Regions from separate parts of the Streptomyces sp. DG2A-72 genome, predicted to be linked through region 3. Evidence: riboswitches for the same ligand, from Rfam matches in the RefSeq annotation. Region 3 holds a riboswitch; each other region holds the start of a gene.

Region 1 (4,280 bases), 3.2 Mb from region 3:
TCCGCGGCCTCCTGCTCGGTCGGTTCCGCGACGCACGCGCCCGCGTGCCGCCGGGTCACCACGAATCCCTCGGCCTCCAGCGTGCGCAGGGCCTCACGGACGGGGACGCGCGAGACGCCGTAGCGGCGCGCCAGGAGTTCCTCGGTGAGCCGGCTGCCGCGCTCGTAGACACCGGCGACGATGTCGTCCCGGATCGCCGTGCATACCGAGTGCGCCGGAATACGCATGACCGACCTCCGCTTTAATCCCCGTGAAACGTCGACGATTGACGCGTGTTCAGTGACTCTATGGCAATGAGCCGGAATTTCCGATGGCGGACCGGAATCCATGGATATTTTTTGGACAGCCGGGGGTATGAAAGGCCGAAAGCCCCGGCTCGGGGAGCCGGGGCCTGGGGAGGCGGAGCCTGGGGGCTCAGACGTCTGTCGTCAGACGTTCACGCCGTGCGAGCGCAGGTAGGCGACGGGGTCGATGTCGGAGCCGTACTCCGCGGTCGTACGGGCCTCGAAGTGCAGATGCGCCCCGGTGACGTTGCCGGTCGCGCCGGAGAGGCCTATCTGCTGGCCCGGGGTGACGCTCTGGCCCACCGAGACGCCGATGGACGACAGGTGGCCGTACTGGGTGTACGTGCCGTCGTTCATCTTGATCACGACCTGGTTGCCGTACGAGCCCTCCCAGCCCGCCTCGACGACGGTGCCGCGGCCGACCGCGTGGACGGAGGTGCCGCTGGCGGCGTGGAAGTCGACGCCGGTGTGGCTGCCGGAGGACCACAGGGAGCCGCCGGCGCCATAGCCGGTGGAGACGTACGAGCCGGTGATCGGCAGGACGTAGCTGTTGAGGCGCTTGCGCTCGGCCTCGCGAGCGGCGCGCTCCTTGGCCTCGCGGGCCTTCTGCGCCCGCTCCGCCGCGGCCTTCTTCTTGGCCTCGGCGGCCTTCTTCGCGGCGGCGGCTTCTTCGGCGGCCTGCTGCTGGGCGGCGGCCTGCTCTGCGATCTGGTCGGCGGCGGCGCTGCTGAGGACCGGGATCAGGCCGGTCGTCTCGGCCGCCGGCTCGGCGGCGAGTGCGGGGGCGGCCAGGGTGCCGATGACGCCGGTGGTGGTGAGGGCCGCGACGCCCGCCGCGCGAGCGGTGGTGCGCTGGATACGGCTGGGACGGCGGTGCTTCCCGGTGGCGCGGGTGAACGCCATGTAGTGGCTGGTCCTTTCCTTCCTTCTCGCCTACCGGGTTAGCTGACGGGTTCGGAGCAGGAAGGTCTCCTACGGACCCCCTCGCGGCACGCGCGGGCGTCCGATTCACCCCAGGGACTGCACATGTGGGTCCCCGGCTCCCCTGGCTCGCGCCGTCTGGGGACTCGGCGATGACTGTCCGGTGCCGCGGGTGCGGCGCAGTGCCTGACGGACAGCCCGGAAGACGCTAAACGGGACATCTTTCAATCCCCAAACGGATCACGGCTTTTGTAGCGCATGCCACAGGCCAGACAGGCAACCTCTCCCGTAATTCGGACATAAGGGAGCCCCGGTGACGCTTCCGTCACCGGGGCTCCCCGCGCGCGTAACCCGAGGGTTCGCCTCTCCGCGGCCCTACTCGGCGGACACGACGGTGACTTGACCGATGCCGAGGGCCTCCACCGGCTCCTTGATCTGCGCCGCGTCGCCCACGAGCACCGTCACCAGACGGTCCACCGGGAAGGCGCGTACGGCAGCCGCGGTGGCCTCGACGGTGCCGGTCGCGGCGAGCTCCTGGTACAGCGTGGCCTGGTAGTCGTCCGGCAGGTACTGCTCCACCTGGTCGGCCAGCGTGCTGGCGACGGCCGCGGCGGTCTCGTACTTCAGCGGCGCCACACCGACCAGGTTCTGCACGGCGACATCGCGCTCGGCGTCGGTGAGCCCGTCGGCGGCGAGTGTCCGCAGCACCGTCCACAGGTCCTGCAGGGCGGGACCGGTGTTCGGGGTGTCGACGGAGCCGCTGATGGCGAGCATCCCGGCGCCCGAGCCGTCCGGGGCGGACCTGAGGACCTGCCCGAACGCCCGCACTCCGTAGGTGTAGCCCTTCTCCTCGCGCAGGACGCGGTCCAGCCGCGAGGTGAGGGTGCCGCCGAGGCAGTACGTGCCGAGCACCTGGGCGGGCCACACGCGGTCGTGCCGGTCGACACCGACGCGGCCGATGAGCAGCTGCGTCTGGACGGCACCGGGGCGGTCCACGATGACGACGCGGCCGGTGTCGTCGGCGCTCACCGGCGGCACCGGGCGCGGCTGCGCGGGTGAGCCGGTCCAGGCGCCGATCGTCTCGCCGAGCAGCGCGTCCAGGTCGATGCCGGTGAGGTCGCCGACGACCACGGCGGTGGCCGTGGCGGGACGCACGTGCTTCTCGTAGAAGGCACGGACGGCCGCGGAGTCGATGTTCTCGACCGTGTCCTCGGTGCCCTGGCGCGGACGCGACATGCGCGAGTCCGCCGGGAACAGCTCCTTGGACAGCTCCTTGGCGGCCCGGCGGGAGGGGTTGGCCAGCTCGTGCGGGATCTCGTCGAGGCGGTTGCGGACGAGCCGTTCGACCTCGCTGTCCGCGAAGGCGGGCGCCCTGAGGGCGTCGGCGAGCAGGCCGAGCGCCTTGGACAGCCGCGAGGCCGGGACCTCCAGGCTGAGCCGGACGCCGGGGTGGTCGGCGTGCGAGTCGAGGGTGGCTCCGCAGCGCTCCAGCTCGGCGGCGAACTCCTCTGCGGAGTACTTGTCGGTGCCCTCGGAGAAGGCCCGCGCCATGATCGTGGCGACACCGTCGAGGCCGGCCGGTTCGGCCTCCAGCGGTGCGTCCAGGAGCACCTCCACGGCGACGACCTGCTGGCCGGGGCGGTGGCAGCGCAGGACCGTGACGCCGTTGTCGAGGGTCCCGCGCGTGGGGGCCGGAAACGCCCACGGCCTGGCCTCGCCGGCCCGGGGCTCGGGGTGGAATTCCATAGCGGCGAGCTCGGTCACTTGGCCGCCTCCTCGTTCTCGTCGGTGGCTTCCACGGTCGCCGCGGACTCCAGGTCTTCGGTGGGTTCCTCGACGGTCTCCGTGGGGACGGTCGGCTCGTACACGAGCACCGCGCGGTTGTCGGGCCGCAGGCGCGCCTTGGCAACCTCCTGGACCTCTTCGGCGGTCACCTCGAGCACCCGCCCGACGGCGGTGAGGGCGAGCTGCGGGTCGCCGAACAGGACGGCGTACCGGCACAGTTCGTCGGCGCGGCCCGCGACCGTGCCGAGCCGGTCCAGCCACTCGCGCTCCAACTGGGCCTGGGCACGCTCCATTTCCTCGGCCGTGGGGCCCTCCGCGGCGAACCGGGCGAGCTCCTCGTCGATGGCGGCCTCGATGACCGGCACCTCGACGTCACCGGACGTCTTCACGTCCAGCCACCCCAGGGAGGGCGCGCCGGCCAGCCGCAGCAGGCCGAATCCGGCGGCGACGGCCGTACGGTCGCGTCGTACGAGCCGGTTGTAGAGGCGGGAGGACTCACCGCCGCCGAGGACGGTGAGCGCGAGGTCGGCCGCGTCGCACGCGCGCGTGCCGTCGTGCGGCAGGCGGTAGGCGGCCATCAACGCGCGCGCGGGGACCTCTTCCTCGACGATCTCGCGCAGCTGCTCGCCGATGATCTCCGGCAGTTGGCCGTCGCGCGGGGCGGGCTTGCCGTCGTGCGCGGGGATGGAGCCGAAGTACTTCTCGATCCAGGCGAGCGTCTGCTCGGAGTCGATGTCGCCGACCACGGAGAGCACCGCGTTGTTGGGCGCGTAGTACGTCCGGAAGAACGCGCGGGCGTCGTCCAGGGTCGCCGCGTCCAGGTCGGCCATCGAGCCGATCGGGGTGTGGTGGTAGGGGTGGCCCTCCGGGTAGGCGAGGGCCGTCAGCTTCTCGAAAGCCGTGCCGTAGGGGACGTTGTCGTAGCGCTGCCGGCGCTCGTTCTTCACGACGTCGCGCTGGTTCTCCATGGACTCGTCGTCGAGGGCGGCGAGCAGGGAGCCCATGCGGTCGGCCTCCAGCCAGAGGGCGAGTTCCAGCTGGTGGGTGGGCATGGTCTCGAAGTAGTTGGTGCGCTCGAAGCTGGTGGTGCCGTTCAGCGAGCCGCCGGCGCCCTGCACCTTCTCGAAGTGGCCGTTGCCCTTCACCTGGCCCGAGCCCTGGAACATCAGATGCTCGAAAAGGTGAGCCAGGCCGGTACGGCCCTTGACTTCGTGGCGCGAGCCGACGTCGTACCAGAGGCACACCGCCGCAACCGGGGTCAGGTGGTCCTCGGAGAGCACCACGCGCAGG
Region 2 (4,280 bases), 4.4 Mb from region 3:
GCTGCCGGACTACCGGCCCTTCGAGTCCCCGCTCGACGGACGTGAGGAGTACCCCGTCGAGGGCGGCCCCCGCTTCGCCCGGCCCGCCCTCTCCGTACGCACCGAGGAGCGGCGCGGCACCGAGTGGCGTTTCGAGGCGTACGGGTCCGAGGACGACGCGCTGCGGCTGCGATTCCGCGACGGCGGCCTGGCCGTCACGCTGCACTACCGGATGCGCGACGACGTCGTGGAGCGCTGGGTGACCCTCGGCAACGAAGGGCCGGAGGTCGAGCTGCTGCGGGCCGACTCCGCGACCTGGACCCTGCCGGACCGCGACGGCTGGCGGCTCTCCCAGTTGCACGGCCGCTGGGCCGCGGAGTCCCGGCTCGTGCGCTCCGACCTCACCTACGGTGAGAAGGTCATCGGCAGCCGCCGCGGACATACCGGACACCAGCACCTGCCCTGGGTCGCGCTGGACACTGATGCGACCGAGGAGCGCGGCGAGGTCTACGGCTGCGCGCTCGGCTGGTCCGGGTCCTGGCGGATCGCCGTGGCCCAACTCGCCGACGCGCGCGTGCAGATCACCGGCGGCGCCGGACACGACGACTCGGGCCTGCTGCGACTGGCGGCGGGCGAGTCGTTCACGACGCCCGTCTTCGCCGGACTGTGGAGCGACGGCGGCTACGGCGGGGCGAGCCGCGCTTGGCACGCGTACCAGCGGACGTATGTCATTCCGGACGCGGGCGAGGACCGGCCGGTGCTCTTCAACTCCTGGGAGGCCACCGAGTTCGAGATCTCCGAGGAGCAGCAGCGGGCGCTGGCGCGGCGGGCCGCGGACATGGGCGTGGAGCTGTTCGTGGTCGACGACGGCTGGTTCGGGGCACGGACCAGCGACCGGGCCGGGCTCGGCGACTGGACACCCAACCCCGACCGCTTCCCCGGCGGGCTCAAGCCGCTCGCGGACCACGTGCACGGCCTCGGTATGCAGTTCGGTATCTGGGTCGAGCCCGAAATGGTCAATCCGGACAGCGACCTGTATCGCGCCCACCCCGAATGGGTGCAGCACCAAACCGGGCGCAAGCGGACGGAATTCCGCAATCAGCTCGTACTGAACCTCGCCCGCGACGACGTTCAGGAGTACCTCTGGGAGCAGCTCGACACGCTCCTCTCCAGCGCCCCGATCGACTATGTGAAGTGGGACTTCAATCGCTGCTTCACCGATGCGGGCTGGCCGGGAGAGGCGTATCCGCAGCGGTTGTGGGTCGACCATGTGCGTGCGCTGTACGGGCTGTTGGACCGGCTGCGGGACGCGCACCCCGGAGTCGCCTTCGAGTCCTGCTCGGGCGGCGGCGGCCGGATCGACCTCGGGGTCATGAGCCGTACGGATCAGGTGTGGACCTCGGACAACACCGACCCGCTCGACCGGCTCGCCATCCAGCACGGCTTCAGCCAGATCCACCCGGCACGGGTCATGGCCGCGTGGGTCACCGACAGCCCCAACGTCCAGCTCAACGGCCGGGTCAGCTCGCTGCGCTTCCGGTTCGTGAGCGCCATGGCCGGGGTGCTCGGGGTCGGCGGTGACCTCACCGAGTGGACGGACGACGAGCTGGCCGAGGCCCGGAAGTGGGTGGGTCTGTACAAGGAGATCCGGCCCCTGGTGCAGCGCGGCGACCTGTATCGGCTGCGGCCCCCGCAGGGCGGGCTGAGTGCGGTGCAGTACGTGCTCGGCGACGAGACCGTCGTCCTCGCCTGGCTCGAGGCGCAGCGTTACGGCGAGCCCGTTCCGGCGCTGCGACTGCGCGGCCTCGACCCGACAGCGTCGTATGAATGCCGCGAAACGGGCGAAGTTCACCGGGGTGCGGTCCTGCTGCATCACGGATTGCGCACAGGGCTACGCGGTGACCTCGATGCGGCAGTTCTCCGGCTGCGTCGCATCTGAGCGATCTGTCCGAATTAGGATCTTCATTCCAACTCGCTCTGGGATAAAGCCTCCTGGGGGGAGCTGCGTGAGCAGCGTCATATTCGTGACCGAGCGTTGTCCGCCATGTTCACGTAATTCACGTGTTTTTCCAGGGGATTGAATCCGTCGGCGGGGGTGGAATTCACGGAGGGTGACTGGGTTTTCTCACAAGGGATCAAGAGAAACGCACAGCCATGGAACCTCTTGCTTGTCCCTTTGCGTCTTGGTCGCTTACGTTCGCCACCAATCCGGACGGACGCCCAATCCTGCCGCCGCCCGGAGACCGCTCAACTCACCCGTGAACGGCAGGAGCGGGGGACCCACAGGTACAACCGCCTGTTCCGGTCTCCGGAACGGCTAGGGGTTAAGCCGCCACCGCGCGGCCGGACATCTCCAGTCCGCACCCGACAGCTCACCTCGTAGGCGCCGGAGAGGAATTCGCCATGCCCGCGAAGGGTAAGCACCGCCGTCCCAAGAGCCAGCGCTTCACCCGCTCGATCGTCGTCGCCGGAACCGGTGGCGCCGCGCTCGCCCTGCCGCTCCTGGGGGCCACCGGAGCGCATGCCGCTCCCGCCAAGTCGGTTTCGGAAAAGGCCGTTCAGTCGGTTCCGAAGACCGAAAAGAAGGCCGCCGAGAAGACCGCCGCCGCGAAGAGTTCGGGTGTGCGGACCTATTCGGTGCGGGCCGGTGACTACCTTTCGAAGATCGCCGACGAGCAGAATGTCAGCGGTGGCTGGCAGAAGCTCTACGCGGACAACCGTGAGGCCGTCGGCTCGGACCCGTCGATGATCCACCCCGGCCTGAAGCTCTCGATCGGCAAGAAGGCCGCGACCGGTTCTTCCAAGCCGTCGTCCTCTTCGTCGGATTCGTCTCCTTCATCCTCTTCTTCGAAGAAGTCGTCCGGGTCTTCTGATTCATCTGGTTCGTCTGCTTCGGGTTCGTCGAAGTCGTCCTCGAACACGGCGACCACCCAGTCCTCCGACACCACGAGTACGGCCGGCGGCTTCACCCTCCCTGTGGCCGGTGCCAGGGTCGGTACCCCGTACCGCATGTCGGGCAGCATGTGGTCCAGTGGCTACCACACCGGCGTCGACTTCGTCGTCCCGACCGGCACCTCGCTCAAGTCCGTGGGTGCGGGCACGGTCGTCTCCGCGGGCTGGGGCGGCGCGTACGGCAACCAGGTCGTTGTCAAGCTGGCCGACGGCTACTACGCGCAGTACGCCCACCTGTCCTCGCTCTCCGTCTCCAACGGACAGACCGTGACCGAGGGCCAGCAGATAGGCCTCTCCGGCGCGACCGGCAACGTGACCGGCCCGCACCTGCACTTCGAGATCCGCACCACCCCGGACTACGGCTCGGACGTCGACCCCGTCGCCTACCTCCGCTCGAAGGGTGTCTCCGTCAGCTGACACCCGGCGCCTGAAGCGTCCCCCACGCCACCGAAGGCCGGACCCCGATCCCCGGGTCCGGCCTTCGGTGTTGGCTGTGCGGACCCCCTCAGTGCGCGAAGACCGTACTGGCCAGGACCACTGGACAGCGGTGCCGCCGAGGATGCTCAGCAGGGCGTTGCGACACCACTGGTGCAGGCCGACGGTGACGGCCAGGGCTGCCGACGGGGGGATCGCGCGCGTGTCGGTGAGGGGCACCTCGCGCAGGCAGTGGACGACCAGGATCACCATGACGCCGGCGGGCATACGGGCGCTGAGGTACTGGACGGTCGTACTGGCGCGCAGCGGGGCGAGGGCGGCGAAGGGGAGGGTGCGCAGGGCTCGGGTGACGGCGGCGGTGACGAGGACGGCGGCTATGGCGTAGGGGGTGTCAGGCATGGCGTGCCCTCTTGCCGGTCGTGCAGCGGCGGGCCGGCAGTTCTGCGGTGAACAGGGCGAAGGCGGCGAGGAGCAGTTGGCCCGGGAAGAGGAGCCGCGCGGCCACGGCGCTGAGGAGGGCGAGCGCCGGCGTGGGCAGGTCGTCGCGCAGCTCCCGGAGAGCATCGAGGGCGAGCACGGTGAACAGGGTGGTCAGAGCGAAGTCCAGGCCGGTGACCCCCTCCGGGAAGAGGGAGCCGAGCAGGGCTCGGGCGGTTGCGCTTCCGGCCCAGTACAGGTGCATGAGGAACTGCAGCCACAGGATGCGCCGGCCGGCCCAGGACCGGGCCTCCTCCCCGGCGGTCAGGGCGTACGTCTCGTCGCTGAGTGCGAAGGTGCCGTACGCGGTGCAGGGGGAGGAGAGCGCGTAGAAGACGTGCCGGACGTTCACCATGAAGGCCGTCGTGGCGATGGACGCCAGGGGAGCGGCCGCGGTGGCCAGGCCGATCAGCAGGAACTCGAACGATCCGCCGTAG
Region 3 (4,280 bases):
TTCGGGACCGACCAGCTCACCGGCGACCGCGGCATCGCCTCCGTGACCGCGGCGACGTTCTTCGTCCGCATCATCATGTCGCCGTTCGCCCACCCGCTCTTCACCGTCCTCACCGGCATCGGCTTCGGTGTCGCCGCGCTCTCGGCGGACCGGCAGCATGTCCGGCGCGTGCTCGTGCCGCTGTCCGGGCTGCTGCTGGCGATGGGCATGCACGCGATGTGGAACGGCTCGTCGAGCCTCGGCGAGTACGGGTTCTTCGCCGTGTACGCCATCTTCATGGTGCCCGCGTTCGGGCTGCTGACCTGGCTGGTGATCTGGACGCGGCAGCGGGAGCTGAGGACCGTACGGGCCGAGTTGCCCGCGTATGTCGCCGCGGGCTGGCTGGGGCCGGCCGCGCCCTTTGTGCTCGGGTCGATGCGGGCGCGGCGGCTGGCCCGGGAGTACGCCCGTCGTCACTTCGGCAGGCCGGCGGGGCGGGCGGTGGCGCAGTACGAGGCGTACGCGACGTCGCTGGCGTTTCTGCGGCACCGGGGGCGGCGGGGGCGGGCGGGGGCCGACTTCGTCGTACGGGAGCGGGAGTTGCTGCATGAGCTGTGGCAGCGGCGGGGGGTTGCGGGGCCGGCGCTGGACCATGCGGCGCGGGTGGCTGCGCCGCCTTTGCCGGTGTACGGGGCGTATGGGAATGGCGTGCAGTATCCGTATCCCGCGTACAACCCGTATCGGACCTAGCCGGCGTTGCGAGTGGCCCGGCGTGAGGGCTGGGCGGGGGTGGGTCGCGCAGCCCGGCACTGACGGGGTGCCGCCTGCGCCCACCCGTGCCGCCCCAGGCGGCACGCATGCCCGCAGCTCGGCAGCAGGACAGCGGCCCCCGCAGCAGAGCTACCTCAGGGGTTCAACCCCTTGCTCCGCAGCCACGCCATCGGGTCGATGCCGCTGTCGGAGCCGCCTGTGTGGACCTCGAGGTGGAGGTGGGCGCCGGTGACGTTACCGGTGGCGCCGACGCGGCCGATGACGTCGCCGGTGGCGACCTTCTGGCCGACGCTGACGCTGATCGAGGACTGGTGGGCGTACCAGAGCTCGGTGCCGTCGTCGAGGGTGAGGACGGTCTTGTAGCCGTACGAACCGTCCCAGCCGGCCTCGGTGATCGTGCCGCTGTGGATGGCCTTGATGAGGGTGCCCGTGGGGGCGGCGAAGTCGAGGCCGGTGTGGTAGCCGGAGGACCAGAGGGAACCGGCCTGACCGAAGGTCGAGGTGATGGTGTACGAGGAGGTCGGCAGCGCGAACTGCTTGGCCAGCTGGGCGAGCCGCTCGGCCTCCGCCTTGGCCGCCGCCTCCTCCTCCGCCTTCTTCTTCGCGGCGGCGGCCTTGGCCTTGGCCTCCCGCTCCGCCTTGGCGGCCGCTTCGGAGGCCTCCTTCTGCGCGGCGGCCTGCACGGCCTGCGCGGCCTTGCTGTCGACCTGGTCCTGCTGCCGCTCGGCCTGGGCCAGGATCCGGGAGCGCAGCGCCTCACCGGCGTCGGCGGCGGACTGCTCGCTGTCGGTGGAGGTCACACTGACGCTGCTGAGCGCGGTCGCGGTGTCCGCCGAGCCCTCGGCGGCGTCGTCCGAGATGATCGAGCCCACGGACGGCAGGTCGGGCAGGGAGATGGACACCGGCGGCTTGCCGGTGTTGGCGCTGGCCATGCCGCCCGCGCCGACGGCGGCTATGACGCCGACGCCGAGAACCGTGGAGCTGCGGGCGAATGCCCCGTTGCGCTGCTTGCTGACGCGGTGCCGGCCGCGTACGGGACGAATGGACTCCTCGGTGGGGTTCCACTCCTCCAGCGGGCCCTCGTCGTCGGTGCGGTAGCCGCTGTACACAAAGGTGTCGGGCTCGCGCTGACTCGGCACGAAGGGGGCCTCTGGGGCAGGCCGGTTGGACGCCACGTAGGCGTACTCCTTTCCTTCCTTCTCGCCTACCGGGTTAGCTGACGGGTTCGGAGCAGGAAGGTCTCCTACGCGCGTATACCTGCCGTGCTTCCACGGTGGCATCCGCGCGATTCACCCCAAGGTGGTGGTTCCCCGGTTCCCTTGCGGAATTCGGCGCGTGCGCACGGAGCCGACTCTTGTGACGGCTGGGACAACCGCGCTGCGTTATCGAACGTTAATAGACGCGGGGGCCGGATTCCAAGCGGTTCCGCTTGATCGTTAACGTTTTTGCGCAGGACGTAGGGGCCATGACCGGTGAAAATCGGGCGAGTTGACCGCGACGCGGCAGCAACTCAGCAGTCACACCAGCTCTGACGTTGCGTCAGTTGTTACCGGAGCGGGACGGCTCACTCACCTCGGGTAACAACGATCACCAGCATGCTCTGAACACACCGAAGGCCCGGATCGCAATGATCCGGGCCTTCGGTCTTGAGTAGCGGGGACAGGATTTGAACCTGCGACCTCTGGGTTATGAGCCCAGCGAGCTACCGAGCTGCTCCACCCCGCGTCGTTGTGTTCACTAGTCTACGCCATCCGCGGGACACCCATGACCACACGTTGATTCACCCTGCGGGATTGCCCGCGTGGGTGAGGGTCTCCCAGGCGACGAAGAGCCCGTCGGTACCGGCCGGGCGGGTCCGCTCGGCGAGCCTGCGGGCGGCGGGGACGGTGACGTGAAGCCGGTCTTCCAGGTGATTCAGTACGACTTCCAGGTCCGGGCCCATGGTCCTGGCGACCTTGCCGCCGCACAGCCAGGCCGGTGCGGGCTCGCCCAGTTGGTGCCGGGCGTGGAGGGACAGGGCGGCCTTCAGCCGGTCCTTGACCTCGCCGTACAGGTCGACGCCCTGGTGCCAGGCCGTCTCGGCGATGTGGGCGGTGGCGGCGAGGGAGTGGCCGACGTGCTCGAAGTCACGGCAGGTCTCCTGGGTGACGCCGTCCTTGTAGGTCGACTGCTGGAACCAGTACGACCGCAGTCGCTGCGGGGTGTCCATGCCGGAGCCGGGCGGGGTGAGCGGGTGGCGGCCGTCCTTGCGCAGGTAGAAGTAGGCGGGGACACGGTCGCGGAAGCGTCGCAGGGCGTGGTCGAAGGTCTTGTGGTCGTCGAGGAAGACGGCGATCCCGATGGCCGCGTCGGTCGAGACGAGATCCCGGTTTCCGTTGACGTCCAGGACGCGGCGGGTGACCCGGGGGAGGTAGACGGTGCGGAGCATGGTCTCGAAGCGCTGTACGCGGTCGGCGGGCCAGTCGGCGCCGGGTGTGTGCCGCACGATCTCGGCGGCCCGCGCCCAGGTCGATCCGGCCCAGGCCGCCTGGAGTCCGGCGTTCTGCCCGGTGTGCCGCTTCAGCTTCGCCGACCAGCCGTCCATGATCTCCCGGGCCTTGACGGCGTGCTGCCGCTTGCCGGTGACCGTGAACACCAGGGCGTGGGTGTAGGCGGCGATGGCGTCCGTACGCTCCTGGATGCAGCCCCGGCCGGCCATGGCACCGGCCGGGCAGTTCACGGTCTTGTACGGCTCGGCCCGGTACTTGTACGCCCCGTATCTGCTGTCCCGCATGTCGAGGAACGCCTTCAGCCACGGCTGCCTGCCCGCCAGGACGTTCTCTCGTACGGCGTCCAGCTGGGCCTTGCCGACGAGGACGCCGGGGTGGGTGAACTCGGCGTCCGACGGGAGGGAGCGGGCCATGGTGCGCGAACCGTCGGCCGTCCCGCAGGAGGCGAGGAGTGCCGCGACCAGGGGCGGGATCAGCAAAGCCGTCGTCCGTCTGCGCACCGACCCCATCGCCGCCTCCGTGCCGTGATCCACACCCGGTCATTCGCAGCGTGCCCGGTACGGCGACGGGGCGCAGGATCTGATGGGCCGAAGGGGAGTTGAGGTCGGTCCGTCACGCCGGCAGATGACGGTTCGGCGCCTTCGCGCGCTCCTCGTACTCCGGCAGTACGACGACGTCCACGCCGGCCGCTTCCAGCATCCCGCTGCCGTCGGCGGCCACCACGAAGGTGTCCGGCTCGCGCCACGCCGTCACCACGCGCCGTACTCCGGCGTCCAGAATCAGCCGGGCGCACGGCGCGGGGCGGGATGCGCGGTGGGCGCACGGTTCCAGGCTGCTGTACACCGTGGCGGTGGCCAGCCGGGGGTCGGTCGCGTCGAGCTTCGCCAGCGCGGCCTCCTCCGCGTGGACGACCATGTCGCCGCCCTCACGGGAGTGGCCCCGCGCCAGCTCCGTCCCGTCGGCCGCGACCACGACCGCGCCCACGCTGAACGCGGTCGGCGAGGGAGGGCACTGCGCGGCCAGTTCGCAGGCCAGGGCGAG

What was found. A riboswitch is a leader RNA that binds a small molecule or an ion and turns the genes downstream of it on or off. The one in region 3 is predicted to bind cyclic di-AMP.
Region 1: another riboswitch for cyclic di-AMP. It lies ahead of QQY66_RS37785 (M23 family metallopeptidase); the one in region 3 lies ahead of QQY66_RS22590 (M23 family metallopeptidase).
Region 2: another riboswitch for cyclic di-AMP. It lies ahead of QQY66_RS43515 (LysM peptidoglycan-binding domain-containing M23 family metallopeptidase); the one in region 3 lies ahead of QQY66_RS22590 (M23 family metallopeptidase).

What each region holds. Positions count from the first base shown of each region.
Region 1 is NZ_JASTLC010000001.1:7,951,585-7,955,864, reverse strand. It holds gene QQY66_RS37790 (GntR family transcriptional regulator) at 1-227, opposite strand, end outside; gene QQY66_RS37785 (M23 family metallopeptidase) at 429-1,187, opposite strand; cyclic di-AMP (ydaO/yuaA leader) riboswitch at 1,201-1,367, opposite strand; gene QQY66_RS37780 (pitrilysin family protein) at 1,581-2,969, opposite strand; gene QQY66_RS37775 (pitrilysin family protein) at 2,966-4,280, opposite strand, start outside.
Region 2 is NZ_JASTLC010000001.1:9,169,090-9,173,369, forward strand. It holds gene QQY66_RS43510 (alpha-galactosidase) at 1-1,918, shown strand, start outside; cyclic di-AMP (ydaO/yuaA leader) riboswitch at 2,214-2,378, shown strand; gene QQY66_RS43515 (LysM peptidoglycan-binding domain-containing M23 family metallopeptidase) at 2,383-3,348, shown strand; partial or broken gene QQY66_RS43520 (branched-chain amino acid transporter permease) at 3,437-3,765, opposite strand; gene QQY66_RS43525 (AzlC family ABC transporter permease) at 3,758-4,280, opposite strand, start outside.
Region 3 is NZ_JASTLC010000001.1:4,777,165-4,781,444, forward strand. It holds gene QQY66_RS22585 (PrsW family intramembrane metalloprotease) at 1-729, shown strand, start outside; gene QQY66_RS22590 (M23 family metallopeptidase) at 885-1,925, opposite strand; cyclic di-AMP (ydaO/yuaA leader) riboswitch at 1,937-2,094, opposite strand; tRNA gene QQY66_RS22595 (tRNA-Met) at 2,402-2,475, opposite strand; gene QQY66_RS22600 (alginate lyase family protein) at 2,531-3,652, opposite strand; gene QQY66_RS22605 (dihydrofolate reductase family protein) at 3,852-4,280, opposite strand, start outside.